4 regions of the Bradyrhizobium sp. AUGA SZCCT0160 genome follow, and region 4 is predicted to be linked to each of the others. Evidence: predicted binding sites of a transcription regulator. Region 4 holds the regulator's gene; each other region holds the start of a gene.

Region 1 (3,114 bases), on a different contig from region 4:
TTCAGGAACCGCGGACGTATAGGGCGACAGGCCCTAGGCGTCAAGGTTTTGCGGGGTTTCGCTTAAGATTTTGCGTACTCCCGGGAAGGCGGCATTGCCGGTTTGGAAGCCATTACAAGGGTTTAAGGATATCAAGACGTTAGGACCATATAAAGGGCGCAATCCCCGCCGACATCTCTGTTCCCCGCGGATTGAGCCACCGCAAGGGACCGCCACGCGTTGATTGCCGGATATTTCTGATTACATAAACAAGAGCTCGCGCCAGCAGGACCGTCAGTTACGTGACCACACGTGCTATTTCGCATCGTTTCGGCCTGTTGGGCAGTCTTGCGGCCGGCGCGCTGCTGTGGCTGGCACCGCTGGAAGCCTCCGCGCAGGGCCGGCTCGATGCCCATTACGAGGCGTCGCTGGCGGGCATTCCGGTCGGCAAGGGCACCTGGACCATCGAAATCGGCGATGATGCGTTTTCCGCCTCCGCGCAGGGCGGTTCCACCGGCTTGCTGCAGGCGTTTTCGGGCGGCAAGGGTTCCGGCGCCTCGCAGGGCCGCGTCGTGGGTGGCGCGCTGGTCGCCAACGCCTATACCGCGACCACCACGAGTTCGAAGAAATCCGAGACCATCCGCCTTTCGATCGCGAACGGGGGCGTGAAGGATTTTACCATCGATCCGGAACCGCCTGTCGATCCCGACCGCATCGTCGTGACCGAAGCGCATCGGAAAAACGTGCTCGATCCGATGACAGGCGCGATGATCCGCGTGCCTGGAACCGGCGATCCGCTGTCGCCGGAGGCCTGCCGCACCGGCACCGGCATCTTCGACGGCCGGCTGCGCTATGACCTCAAGCTCGATTACAAGCGCATCGAAACGGTGAAAGCCGAGCGCGGCTATCATGGGCCGGCCGTGGTCTGCGCGGTCTATTTCACGCCGATCGCGGGCTATATCCCCGATCGTCCCGTGATCAAGCACCTCGCCGCCCAGCGCAACATCGAGATCGCCTTCGTGCCGATCGCGGGCACCCGGATCCTGGTTCCATTCCGCATGACGATCCCGACCCCGTTCGGCCCCGCGATGCTGGAAGCCACCAGTTTTGTCACCACAGCCGCGCCGCCAAGGGTGGCGAAGACGCAGTGATATAGCAACGCGCTCTATCGCTCCCTCCCCCCTTGCGGGGGAGGGTCGGGGAGAGGGGTTCTCACGGGCAGTCTCGCTTGTGGCTACCCCTCTCCCCCGCCCTCCCCCGCAAGGGGGGAGGGAGCGCACTGTCGCTCGCGGCGCGATCGATGCAACTCATGAAGATGAATCCCATTGACTCTTCCGCGCTTCTGATTCGACTCCGAGCGCTCTCAATTTTAAGGAAACTCACCTGAAATCACCGCCTTGTGGAGCCCCGGCAAACTTGATCTAGTGCCGCATCATGAGCGCTAACGCTGGATGTTGCGGTGAACGAAGCCAGTTTAAGTAAGAGTCAGCGATTCCTTCGCGATTCGTTCTAGACTCGTTCCAGAGCTTAAGCCGCGACCGCATCACCGTCGCAAAGTGACACACATAACAAACCGTGCGGCGCCGCTGAGAATCAAAGAAACACCTGCAAATTATGGCTTTCTCCTACTCGTCCACGTTTGGACATGAACGCGCTCCCGGCGCCGGCGTTACCGCGGTGCTGGGGCCGACCAACACCGGCAAGACGCATCTGGCGATCGAGCGGATGCTGGGGCATTCGTCCGGGATCATCGGCCTGCCGCTGCGGCTGCTCGCGCGCGAGGTCTACAACAAGATCGCCGCGCGCGCGGGCACTGAGGCCGTCGCGCTGATCACCGGCGAGGAGAAGATCAAGCCGAAGAACCCGCGCTACTGGGTGTCGACGGTGGAAGCGATGCCGCGCGACATCGACGTGTCGTTCCTCGCGGTCGATGAAATCCAGATCGCGGCGGATCTCGAACGCGGGCATGTGTTCACCGATCGCATCCTGCACCGCCGCGGCCGCGACGAGACGCTGCTGCTGGGCGCCGCGACGATGCGGCCCATCATCGAGCGGCTGCTGCCGGGCGCGTCGATCGTCACGCGGCCCAGATTGTCGCAGCTCGAATTCGCCGGCGACCGCAAGATCACGCGCCAACCGCGGCGCACCGCGATCGTCGCGTTCTCGGCCGATGAAGTCTACGCCATCGCCGAATTGATCCGCCGCCAGCATGGCGGCGCGGCAGTGGTGCTGGGCTCGCTGTCACCGCGCACGCGCAATGCGCAGGTCGAGATGTTCCAGAACGGCGACGTCGATTATCTCGTCGCGACCGACGCGGTGGGGATGGGCCTCAACCTCGACGTCGATCACGTCGCGTTCGCCTCCGACCGCAAATACGACGGCTACCAGTTCCGCCGCCTGAATCCGTCCGAGTTTGCGCAGATCGCGGGCCGCGCCGGCCGCGCCACGCGCAATGGCACCTTCGGCACCACGGGCCGCTGCGCGCCGTTCGAGCCGGAACTGGTGAACGCGCTGCAGAACCACACTTTTGATAGCGTCAAAATGCTGCAGTGGCGCAATTCCAAGCTGGATTTCGCCTCGCTCGGCAGCCTGCAGGTCTCGCTGGCGCTCTCGCCGCAGCACGAAGTGCTGACCCGCGCGCCGATTGCCGAGGATTTGCGCGTGCTCGATCATGCGGCCCGCGACGGCGATGTGCGGGAAATGGCCCATGGGCCGGCGGCCGTGGAACGGCTGTGGGACGCCTGCCAGATCCCGGATTACCGGCGCCTGGCGCCGGCCGCCCATGCGGAATTGGTAACCACGCTGTACGGATTCCTGATGAAAAAGGGCCGGATTCCCGACGAATGGTTCGCCGCCCAGGTCGACCAGGCCGACCGCGTCACCGGCGATATCGACACGCTGTCGGGCCGGATCGCGCAAATTCGCACCTGGACCTTCGTCGCCAACCGGCCGGACTGGCTGGGTGACCCCGATCACTGGCAGGGGATCACGCGCGAGGTCGAAAATAAATTGTCCGATGCGCTGCATGAACGGCTAACGGAGCGTTTCGTTGACCGCCGTACCAGTGTATTGATGCGCCGCCTGCGGGAGAACAGTGTTTTGAATACGGAAATCGGCAAGACCGGCGAAGTGATC
Region 2 (3,114 bases), on a different contig from region 4:
GGAAGACCTTAGCCGGGCGCCGATGGCAGAAAGCTGGAACGTAGGAAGAACGGGCCGGGATTTCCAGTGCTCGCAGCAAGCCATCAACGGTTTGTTTTGCAAGGAGTGCCAGGGAACTGCAATGGCAGCAGATGGCAGCGGAACCGCGGGCAGGATGACGTCGTCGCCGCGAATAAAACCGCAACCAAAAGAAAAAGGCCGGCGCGAGGCCGGCCTTTTGAAATCGTCTGATGCAGCGAAGCTCAATACTTCGCGATCACCGGGCCACCCCAGCGATAGTTGACGCGGACGGTGACGAGATCGACGTCCTGACGGATGCGCTCGTTGAACGTTACGCCGGCCGGGCCGATGGCAGCGACAGCGCCGTTGCTCACAAAGGTATGGGTACGATCCTGCATGAACATGTGATTGTATTCGATGCCGGCCGACCAGTTCGGCGCGAAACCATATTCGAGGCCGACACCGACCACGCCACCCCAGCGGGTATCGTCACCGGTCGTGGCACCCACAACGTTGGCGACATTGCTCCTGATGTCGAAGCGATCCGCGGTCACGGCCGCACCGCCCTTGACGTAGAACAGCACGTTGTTGGCGGCCCAGCCGACCTGACCGGTGAACGTGCCAAATGCGTCGATCTTCGAGCGGATGTTCGTGGCGGGGACGAAGAGGCTCACATTGCTGCCGCGGAAGTCGGCCCAGTTGCCCTGTCCTTCAACGCCGAACACCCAGGTGCCCGCCTGCCAGCGATAACCAATCTGACCACCGGCCGTGCCGCCGGTCGCGTCATGGCAACCTTCGTTGGCAATGAATGCGCCAGCCGCGGTCACTGCGTCCCAGCACTTGCGGCTCGAACCCCAACCACCGTTGGCGCCGATGTAGAAACCGCTCCAGTCATAGACTGCCGCGATCATCGGGGGGGCCTTGGTGTAAGGACGCGCAGCGAGATCAGCCGCAGCGGCGGGAGCCGCAAAGGCAACGAGAGCAACAGTACCAAGCAAAAACTTCTTCATTTCAAATAGTCCCCAGTCCTTTGTCCGCTTCCCGTTGGTCCCGAAGCGTTTTTGTCCAAGACGCGAGCGCCGCGCCGCTGGACAAGCCATACGCCAATTCAACCGGAAATGCCGTCTCCGAAATGCAACACTCGCGGGCGAAGTGCAGACCTTCAAGGTAATGATTTGTTTAGAATATCCGCCATGCAGCTCCGGCTCCGCGCGGCTTCCCGGCACGGAGCAAATACCGGAATACCGGTCGGGTGTGGATGACCTGAGGTTGCGTAGAACAAAACTGGAACAATGCTGCGGGCAATGCTATATGTGGATAACCGCTGCTTTGCCGAGGGATCGCTAAGTCGGGGCGGCCATCGGGCGTATAGGGTCGTCTCAAATGTCCCTGATGCGGATGAGGCGGCTAATCGGGCGGCCCGTGCCGGCCGATTGCAGCGGTGGCGCAGCAGTTTTTGGTACCGATTTTGAGTGGAGAGCGACGATGGCGGGAAGCGTGAACAAGGTGATCCTGGTCGGAAACCTCGGCAAGGATCCGGAAATCCGGCGGACACAGGACGGGCGGCCGATCGCCAATCTGAGCATCGCGACCTCGGAAACCTGGCGCGACAAGGGCACCGGCGAGCGCAAGGAAAAGACCGAGTGGCACCGCGTGGTGATCTTCAATGAAGGGCTCTGCAAGGTCGCCGAGCAGTACCTGAAGAAGGGCGCCAAGGTTTACATCGAGGGCGCGCTGCAGACCCGCAAATGGACCGACCAGAGCGGGGTCGAGAAATACTCGACCGAAGTGGTGCTGCAGGGCTTCAATTCGACCCTGACCATGCTCGACGGCCGCTCCGGCGGCGCGGGCGGCAGCTTTGGCTCCGACGATTCCAGCGGCGATTTTGGCGGCGGCCAGGCCACTTCCGCGCCGCGGCGCGCGGTTGCAGCCGGCGCCGGACGCAACAACGACATGGACGACGACATCCCGTTCTGATCGGGCACCGTTCAGGCCTGACCGGAGCTTGTGAGCCGCCGAAAAATCGGCGGCTCGAGCAAGCTCGGTTGGCTGGTGTTTATTCTTGAGAAGCTGACCCAACAGTTTGATTCAGCTATGTGTCGTTGTGCGCCGCAGCACTTTGACTCCCGCCGATGTAAAGGATATTTACATTAAGAGATCAGTTTAGCGTTTTCCGCCGCGCGTGATGCCGTCGAGCCGGCGGCCGCGGGATGGAGCCTTGGGGAGCGTCCGTCATGAGCCTCGCGCCGTTGCTGGATGCCGCTCCCGCGATCCCGCTTCATGCCTTTGCGGCCATGGCAGCGTTCGCGCTGGGCGTCGTCCAGTTCGCGGCCCCGAAGGGAACGCTGCCGCACCGGACGCTGGGCTGGATCTGGGTTGGCCTGATGGCCGTGGTCGCGATCTCCTCGTTCTGGATCCACGAGATCAGGCTGCTGGGTCCCTGGAGCCCGATCCATCTGCTCTCGATCTTCACGCCGGTCATGCTGGTGCTCGGCGTGTGGTACGCGCGCCGGCACAAGGTCCGCGGCCACAAGATCACGATGATCTCGATCTTTGCCGGCGCGCTGGTCGTTGCGGGGCTGTTCACCTTCGTCCCCGGGCGGATCATGCATGCGGTGGTGTTCGGGCAGTGACGGATTAGCGAATGGCGAATAGGGGTTCCATTCGCTATTCGCCATTCGCTATTCGCCTCTCCATGACGGGCGCTCCGGAACCCGGCGATTGCCCGGTAAGTCCATGAAAAAACGAAGGGAAAAACAGCTGGCCGGGAGCGCCCCGGGGTGGTTAAAAGCCCCCCGATACGCTATATGATTCCCAGCCTAGAACTGACCCGGATTTCCCCCTTTGTCTGACAACGATGAGAACAAGCCCGGCGAGCCGCCGGTGCCTTCCGATATTCGTCCCGTTTCCATTCTGGACGAGATGAAGCGCTCCTACCTCGATTACGCCATGAGCGTGATCGTGGCGCGTGCGCTGCCGGATGCCCGCGACGGCCTCAAGCCCGTGCATCGCCGCATTCTATATTCGATGTACGAGCAGGGGCACACGCCGGACAAGAAGTACGTCAAATCCGCGCGCGTCGTCGGTGACGTGATCGGTAAATATCATCCGCAC
Region 3 (3,114 bases), on a different contig from region 4:
AGAAACGGCTGAAGAAATGGCCGCGGGCTTGGAAGATTGCGCTGATCGAAAAGGACAATCCGAACTGGATTGATCTTTATCCGGAGATCGCCGCAGGAGGAGGATAGGTCAGCGCTTTCGACGAGATGGCTCTGATGGCGGCGGGTCCCAGAAGGACGAACAAAAATCATTGTCGTCCTCCGCAAAAGCGGGGGACCCAGTATCCCAGAGGTGTTTGAGCTAGATCGAGAGGCCGCGGCGTACTGGGTCGCCCGGTCAAGCCGGGCGATGACACCGCTTGCGTAGCGCCTGGGCCTCTACTCCCCCGCCTGCAGCTTGCGCGCCAGCGGGAACAGCTCTGGTGCGCCAGATTTGACGATGCGCGGAGCCTCGGGCGGCGGCTCGGACTTGCTGAAATCCAGTTCCTCGATCCGCCCCGCCCGCTTTTCGATCTTGTCGGCGGAGATCAGGATCTGGCGGACGTCCTCATTCACATCGCCAAAATGCTTTTGCAGTTTCAGCACGCGGTCGCGCAGGCGGCCGAGATCGTCGCCCAAATTAAGCACCTCGGTGCGGATCTGGTCGGCAGCATCGCGCATCCGCGCATCTTTCAGGATCTGCTGCATCACCTGGATTGCCAGCATCAACAGCGACGGCGACACCAGCACGACGCGGGCGCGGTAGGCCTTCTGGATCACGTCGTCGAACCCATCGTGAATTTCCGCATAGACCGATTCCGACGGCACGAACATCAGCGCGGTGTCCTGGGTCTCGCCTGATATCAGATACTTCTCGGCGATGTCGTTGACATGCTTCATCACGTCGGCGCGCAGTCGCCCTGTAGCGTATTTCTTTTCCTCGTCGGTGCGCGCGTCGTGCAGCGCGGTCATCGCCTCCAGCGGAAATTTCGCATCGATGCAGAGCGGGCGCTGGTCGGGCAGGAACACCACGCAATCCGGCCGCTTGCCTGATGAGAGCGTGTACTGGAACTCGTAGGAACCCGTCGGCATGCCGTCCTGGACGATCGCCTCCATCCGCGCCTGGCCGAACGCGCCGCGCGACTGCTTGTTGGCGAGCACGTCGCGCAGCGTGGTGACTTGCGAGGTCAGGTCGGTGAGATTTTTATGCGCATTGTCGATAATGCCGAGCCGCTCATGCAGCGCGCGCAAACTGTCCATGGTGTTGCGCGTGGTCGCTTCCATCGACTGGCCGACCCGGTGGGTCACCGAATCCAGCCGCTCGTTGACGGCGCGGGCCATCTCGGCCTGACGGCCGGCCAGCGCCTGTCCCATCGCATCGACCCGGCCGGTGGATTCGCTCTGCGCCCGCAGCATTTCGCTCAGGCGTTCCTCGAGCTCGTCGGCCCGGATCGCCTGCGCCATCGCGAGTTCCGCGCCGCGGCGGCCCGACCGGGCGATGACGATGGCAATGGTGAGCAACAGGATTAGCGCCAGCGCGCCAAAGCCGATCAGCGCGTCGAGGGCACGAATCGGCAGGTCGCCGATGACAAAAAGAATCTCGTTCATGGCTGCTTGTAGCCGATTCGCGGGTTAGCACGAACGAAGAGGGAACATTTATGGTAGATGACCCCTTAATTTTCGTGGTTAACGCGGTCTTAAAAATCATGGTTAAGGCCGCCTTACCCGGTTCCGACGCGCATTGACCGCGGCAAATCAGCAGCTTAAATCGCCCCATCATGGCAATCCGAGAAATCATCATCCTGCCGGACAAGCAGTTGCGGCTCGTCTCCAAACCCGTCGAGAAGGTGACGGCGGAGATCCGCAAGCTGGCCGACGACATGTTCGAGACCATGTACGACGCGCCCGGCATTGGCCTCGCCGCGATCCAGGTCGCGCAGCCGCTGCGGCTGATCACCATGGATCTGGCCAAGAAGACCGAGGACGGCGAGACCAAGCCGCAGCCGCGGGTCTTTATCAATCCGGAGATCATCTCCTCGTCCGAAGAGCTGTCGGTCTACGAGGAGGGCTGTCTCTCGATCCCCGAATATTACGAGGCGGTGGAACGGCCGGCGCAGGTCCGCGTGCGCTTCACCGATCTGGACGGCAAGGTGCACGAGGAAGATGCCGACGGCCTGTTCGCCACCTGCATCCAGCACGAAATCGATCACCTCAATGGCGTGCTGTTCGTGGATTATTTGTCCAAGCTGAAGCGCGACCGTGTGCTGAAGAAGTTTACCAAGGCCGCGAAGAGGGCGGCGGAGTAGGATCCACCGCGCCGTCACCCTGAGGTGCGAAGGCGCCTCTTGGCGTCGCAGCCTCGAAGGGCGACGGCAGACGCAAGCGACATTCTTTCTTTCCTGCGCATCCTTCGAGGCTCGCAAGGGCTCGCACCTCAGGATGACGCTCGTTATCTAGATGCCGGGTCCAAAGGATTTTCTTCGCATCATGCCTCTCCGCTTGATCTTCATGGGCACGCCCGATTTCGCGGTGCCGACGCTGCTGGAACTCGTGGCCCATGGCCATGAGATCGCGGCCGTCTATACCCGCGCGCCGAAGCCGGCCGGGCGTGGCATGAAGCTGCAGCCGACACCTGTGGAGCAGGAAGCGCGGCGGCTCGGCATACCCGTGCTGACGCCGACCACATTGAAGACGCCGGACGCGCTCGAAGCGTTTCGCGCGCACAATGCGGATGCCGCCGTGGTCGTCGCCTATGGCATGATCCTGCCGCAGGCGATCCTGGATGCGCCGCCGCTCGGCTGTTTCAACCTGCACGGCTCGTTGCTGCCGCGCTGGCGCGGCGCAGCCCCAATCAATCGTGCCATCATGGCAGGCGATGCCGAGTCCGGTGTGATGGTGATGAAGATGGACGTCGGCCTCGATACCGGCGACGTCGCGATGGCCGAGCGCCTGCCCATATCGGACACCATGACCGCCGCCGATCTGCACGATGCGCTGGCCCCGTTGGGGGCCGATCTGATGGTGCGCGCGATGGGCGGGCTGGAACGCGGCGGTCTTCAATTGAGCAAGCAAAGCGCCGATGGCGTCACCTACGCTGCCAAGATCGAGAAGGCCGAGGCGCGGATCGACTGGAGCCGGCCGGCGCGCGAAGTGCTGCGGCACATCCACGGGCTGTCGCCGTTTCCGGGCGCCTGGTGCGAGGCCGCGCTCGACGGCG
Region 4 (3,114 bases):
GCGGTGTCGTCGTCGTAGTGTCCGCCTTCGTTGCCGCGCGCTCGGGAATCGGATGCACCACCGGCAATTGCAGCACGGTGACGCGCTGACCCTCGCAAAGCTGCGTCACCAGCACATGGCTCCCGTCCGGAAACTCGATCGCGTCGTGATGACGTTCCTTGATGTGCGGATCAATGGTGTTGAACTTGCCGACGCGAAAACCGATCGTCCGCGTCCAGATCCAGCGATTGTCGTATTTGACGTCTTGCGCGAAGGCCAGTTCGGTCCCGGGCAGCATGCAGACCGCGACTGCAGGGTCGCGTTCGCTGGCAAAGCCGCGGGTCGAGGTGCCGCGGAAGGTGGTCGATATCAATGTCTCGCCGACCTCAGCAGGACGCGTTGCCATCGCGTGCAAACTATAGTCACACATCGGATCGCTCCCTCGTAAGAGATAGAGACCCGTGCCTCCCTCGAGGCGCTGGCCTCTATCAGAGTGGACTTGAGCAAAGTCTATTCCTGTTCTGGACATTTGTGCGACGGAAAGGCCGGCGCAACCGATCACAAACGCGCTACGGCGGCTGCGGATTTTCAGGCATCGGCGGCAGCGGAAGTTCGAAGGCGCCGAGATGGAATTGCTCCCGTCCGTCGTCGGCAATCCCGGGTAGCGCGACCAGCGTGAACGCGGCCTCCGGAAATTGCTGCCAGATCGCGAGATCTTCCGCCGTCACTGTCAGCCAGCCGAACCGGAGCATGTAGCGGCCCGGCTCGGTCACTAGGCCCGCCCGCTGCCAGGTGATCTTGGTGATCATATTGCTGACCACGTCGCGTCCCCCCGTTCGCACGCTTTCGAGCGCGCCTCAAACCAAACAGCGCGCTCACGCCGCCAGTTTTTGCTGCGTTCTGGGCAATTGTGGGACGTATGCAAGCGCACCGCGACGGTTAAGGCTGTCCCAACTTGCAGGCAACGAAAAGCCCCGGTCGATGGCCGGGGCTTTTTTGCGGTGCCGAACGCGGCTTGCATCTGGCGCGGGCCGCGCTCAGTACTTCCGGTACAGCCCGATCAGCTTGCCCTGAATCCGGACCCGGTTCGGAGGCAGGATGCGGACTTCATAGGAGGTGTTGGCGGGCTCCAGCGCGATCGAGGCGCCGCGGCGGCGGAAGCGTTTCAGGGTGGCTTCCTCCTCGTCGATCAGCGCCACCACGATATCGCCGGTGTCGGCGGTCTCGTTGCGCTGGATCAGCGCCATGTCGCCGTCGAGAATGCCGGCGTCCACCATGGAATCGCCGCGGACTTCGAGCGCGTAATGTTCGCCGGAGCCGAGCATGTCCGGCGGTACGCTGATGGTGTGGCTGCGGGTCTGCAGCGCCTCGATCGGCGTGCCGGCGGCGATCCGGCCCATGACGGGAACGGCGACCGGACGGTTGCCATCGTCCTCGGCGGGCGCGCTGGCGGCGCGGACCTTGCCGAGCGTGCCTTCGATGACGCTCGGGGTGAAGCCGCGGCGGCCGTTGCCGTTACCGGCGCCCGCAAGCTCGGGCAGCTTGATGACTTCGATGGCGCGGGCACGGTTGGGCAGGCGGCGGATGAAGCCGCGCTCTTCCAGGGCGGTGATGAGGCGGTGGATGCCGGATTTGGAGCGGAGGTCGAGCGCATCCTTCATTTCGTCGAAGGAGGGCGGCACGCCGGCTTCCTTGAGCCGTTCGTTGATGAAACGCAGAAGTTCATACTGTTTGCGCGTAAGCATCTCGAGCAATCCCCCGGTTGGCGCGTCGTAATTCGTGGTCGTTCAGCTTGCAGAGGCCGCGGTCTCAAATTCGGAAGTCCAAAACTCCCATTTGTAGACACTAGCTCTCGAAACAAATCATGAACGGACACTATATGTTCGATACATGTTCCGCAACCACTTAATTTCAGGTGAACGCGCGCCGAGTTCACTCGAACAGGCCGCCCGGACGCGTCATTCCGGCAGGCGCAGGAACTCGCATGGCGTGCCTTCAGGCACCGCCGGCGCAAACGGCGGACGTATCAAAAGCGCCCGTGCCGCAGCGAGATTCCCAAGCAGCGACGAATCCTGGTGGCTCACCGGCACCGCGATCAACGCGCCGTCTTCGCGCTGCTCAAGCCGTGCGCGAAGATAGTCTTCGCGCTGGTCGTTGGCGGGAAGATCGCGGCCGAGCAGGGCGGTCTCACGCGCGTGATGGATGGTTTTTCGGCCCGACAGCGCGCGAATCAGCGGCACCAGAAACAGGAAACCGCAGACATAGGACGAGACCGGATTGCCGGGCAGGCCGATCACCCGCATCGCCCCGAGGCGCCCGTGCATCATCGGCTTGCCCGGCCGCATCGCGATGCGCCAGAACGCCATCGCGACGCCCTCGGCCTCCAGCGAGCGCTTGACGAGGTCGTGGTCGCCGACCGAGGCGCCGCCCATCGTGATCAGGATGTCGGCGCCCGATGCGCGGGCGCGGCGGATGCCGTCGGTGGTCGCCTCGACCGTGTCGGCGGCGATGCCGAAATCGATGGTCTCGGCGCCCTCGGCCCGCGCCAGCGCGCGCAGCGCGTAGCCGTTGGAGTAGACGATCTGGCCGGGGCCCGGGATCGAGCCCGGCATCACCAGCTCGTCGCCGGTGGCGAGCACCGCCACCTTGGGGCGGCTGATCACGGCAAGTTCCGGATAGTTCATGCCGGCAGCGAGCGACAGATCGCGTTCGGTGAGGCGGCTTCCTTTGGTGAGCAGCACATCGCCCTCGCGGAAATCGGCGCCGGCGGCGCGGATATGCCGTCCCGGTCTTGCAACTTCCGTGATCGTGATGTGGTCGCCGCTGGCGGCCGTGTCTTCCTGGATGATGACGGCGTCGGCGCCATCAGGGATCACCCCGCCGGTAAAAATCCTGACCGCTTCGCCCGGGCCCACCTTGCGTTCGAACGGGCGGCCCGCCGCGACTTCGCCGATCACCTTCAGCCGCGCGGAGAGGTCGGCGGCATCGGCCGATCGCACCGCATAGCCGTCCATCGCCGACATCGCCCGCGGCGGCTGCGTGCGCTTTGCGGCAAGGTCGCGCGCGAGGACGCGATGCCAGGCGGTGTCGAGTGCGGCCATTTCTTCCGCCAGGGGATCGGCGCCCGCAAGGATC

Evidence for each region. Region 4 encodes LexA, which represses DNA repair genes until DNA is damaged. Its sites were predicted from a motif close to TGTTCNNNNTGTGTTCNG; they were not measured.
Region 1: JQ558_RS06580 (helicase-related protein) is a predicted target of LexA. The motif match lies at 1,485-1,502, and genes of this name have one in related genera.
Region 2: JQ558_RS09320 (single-stranded DNA-binding protein) is a predicted target of LexA. The motif match lies at 1,275-1,292, and genes of this name have one in related genera.
Region 3: JQ558_RS09790 (DNA recombination protein RmuC) is a predicted target of LexA. The motif match lies at 1,535-1,552, and genes of this name have one in related genera.

The regions. Positions count from the first base shown of each region.
Region 1 is NZ_JAFCMD010000003.1:84,557-87,670, forward strand. It holds gene JQ558_RS06575 (DUF3108 domain-containing protein) at 315-1,130, shown strand; gene JQ558_RS06580 (helicase-related protein) at 1,594-3,114, shown strand, end outside.
Region 2 is NZ_JAFCMD010000004.1:250,521-253,634, reverse strand. It holds gene JQ558_RS09325 (outer membrane protein) at 243-1,010, opposite strand; gene JQ558_RS09320 (single-stranded DNA-binding protein) at 1,486-1,977, shown strand; gene JQ558_RS09315 (DUF2306 domain-containing protein) at 2,235-2,633, shown strand; gene gyrA (DNA gyrase subunit A) at 2,845-3,114, shown strand, end outside.
Region 3 is NZ_JAFCMD010000004.1:343,677-346,790, reverse strand. It holds gene JQ558_RS09795 (GIY-YIG nuclease family protein) at 1-107, shown strand, start outside; gene JQ558_RS09790 (DNA recombination protein RmuC) at 297-1,505, opposite strand; gene def (peptide deformylase) at 1,676-2,203, shown strand; gene fmt (methionyl-tRNA formyltransferase) at 2,385-3,114, shown strand, end outside.
Region 4 is NZ_JAFCMD010000006.1:3,132-6,245, reverse strand. It holds gene JQ558_RS11775 (hypothetical protein) at 1-409, opposite strand, end outside; gene JQ558_RS11770 (hypothetical protein) at 549-788, opposite strand; gene lexA (transcriptional repressor LexA) at 1,017-1,724, opposite strand; gene glp (gephyrin-like molybdotransferase Glp) at 1,938-3,114, opposite strand, start outside.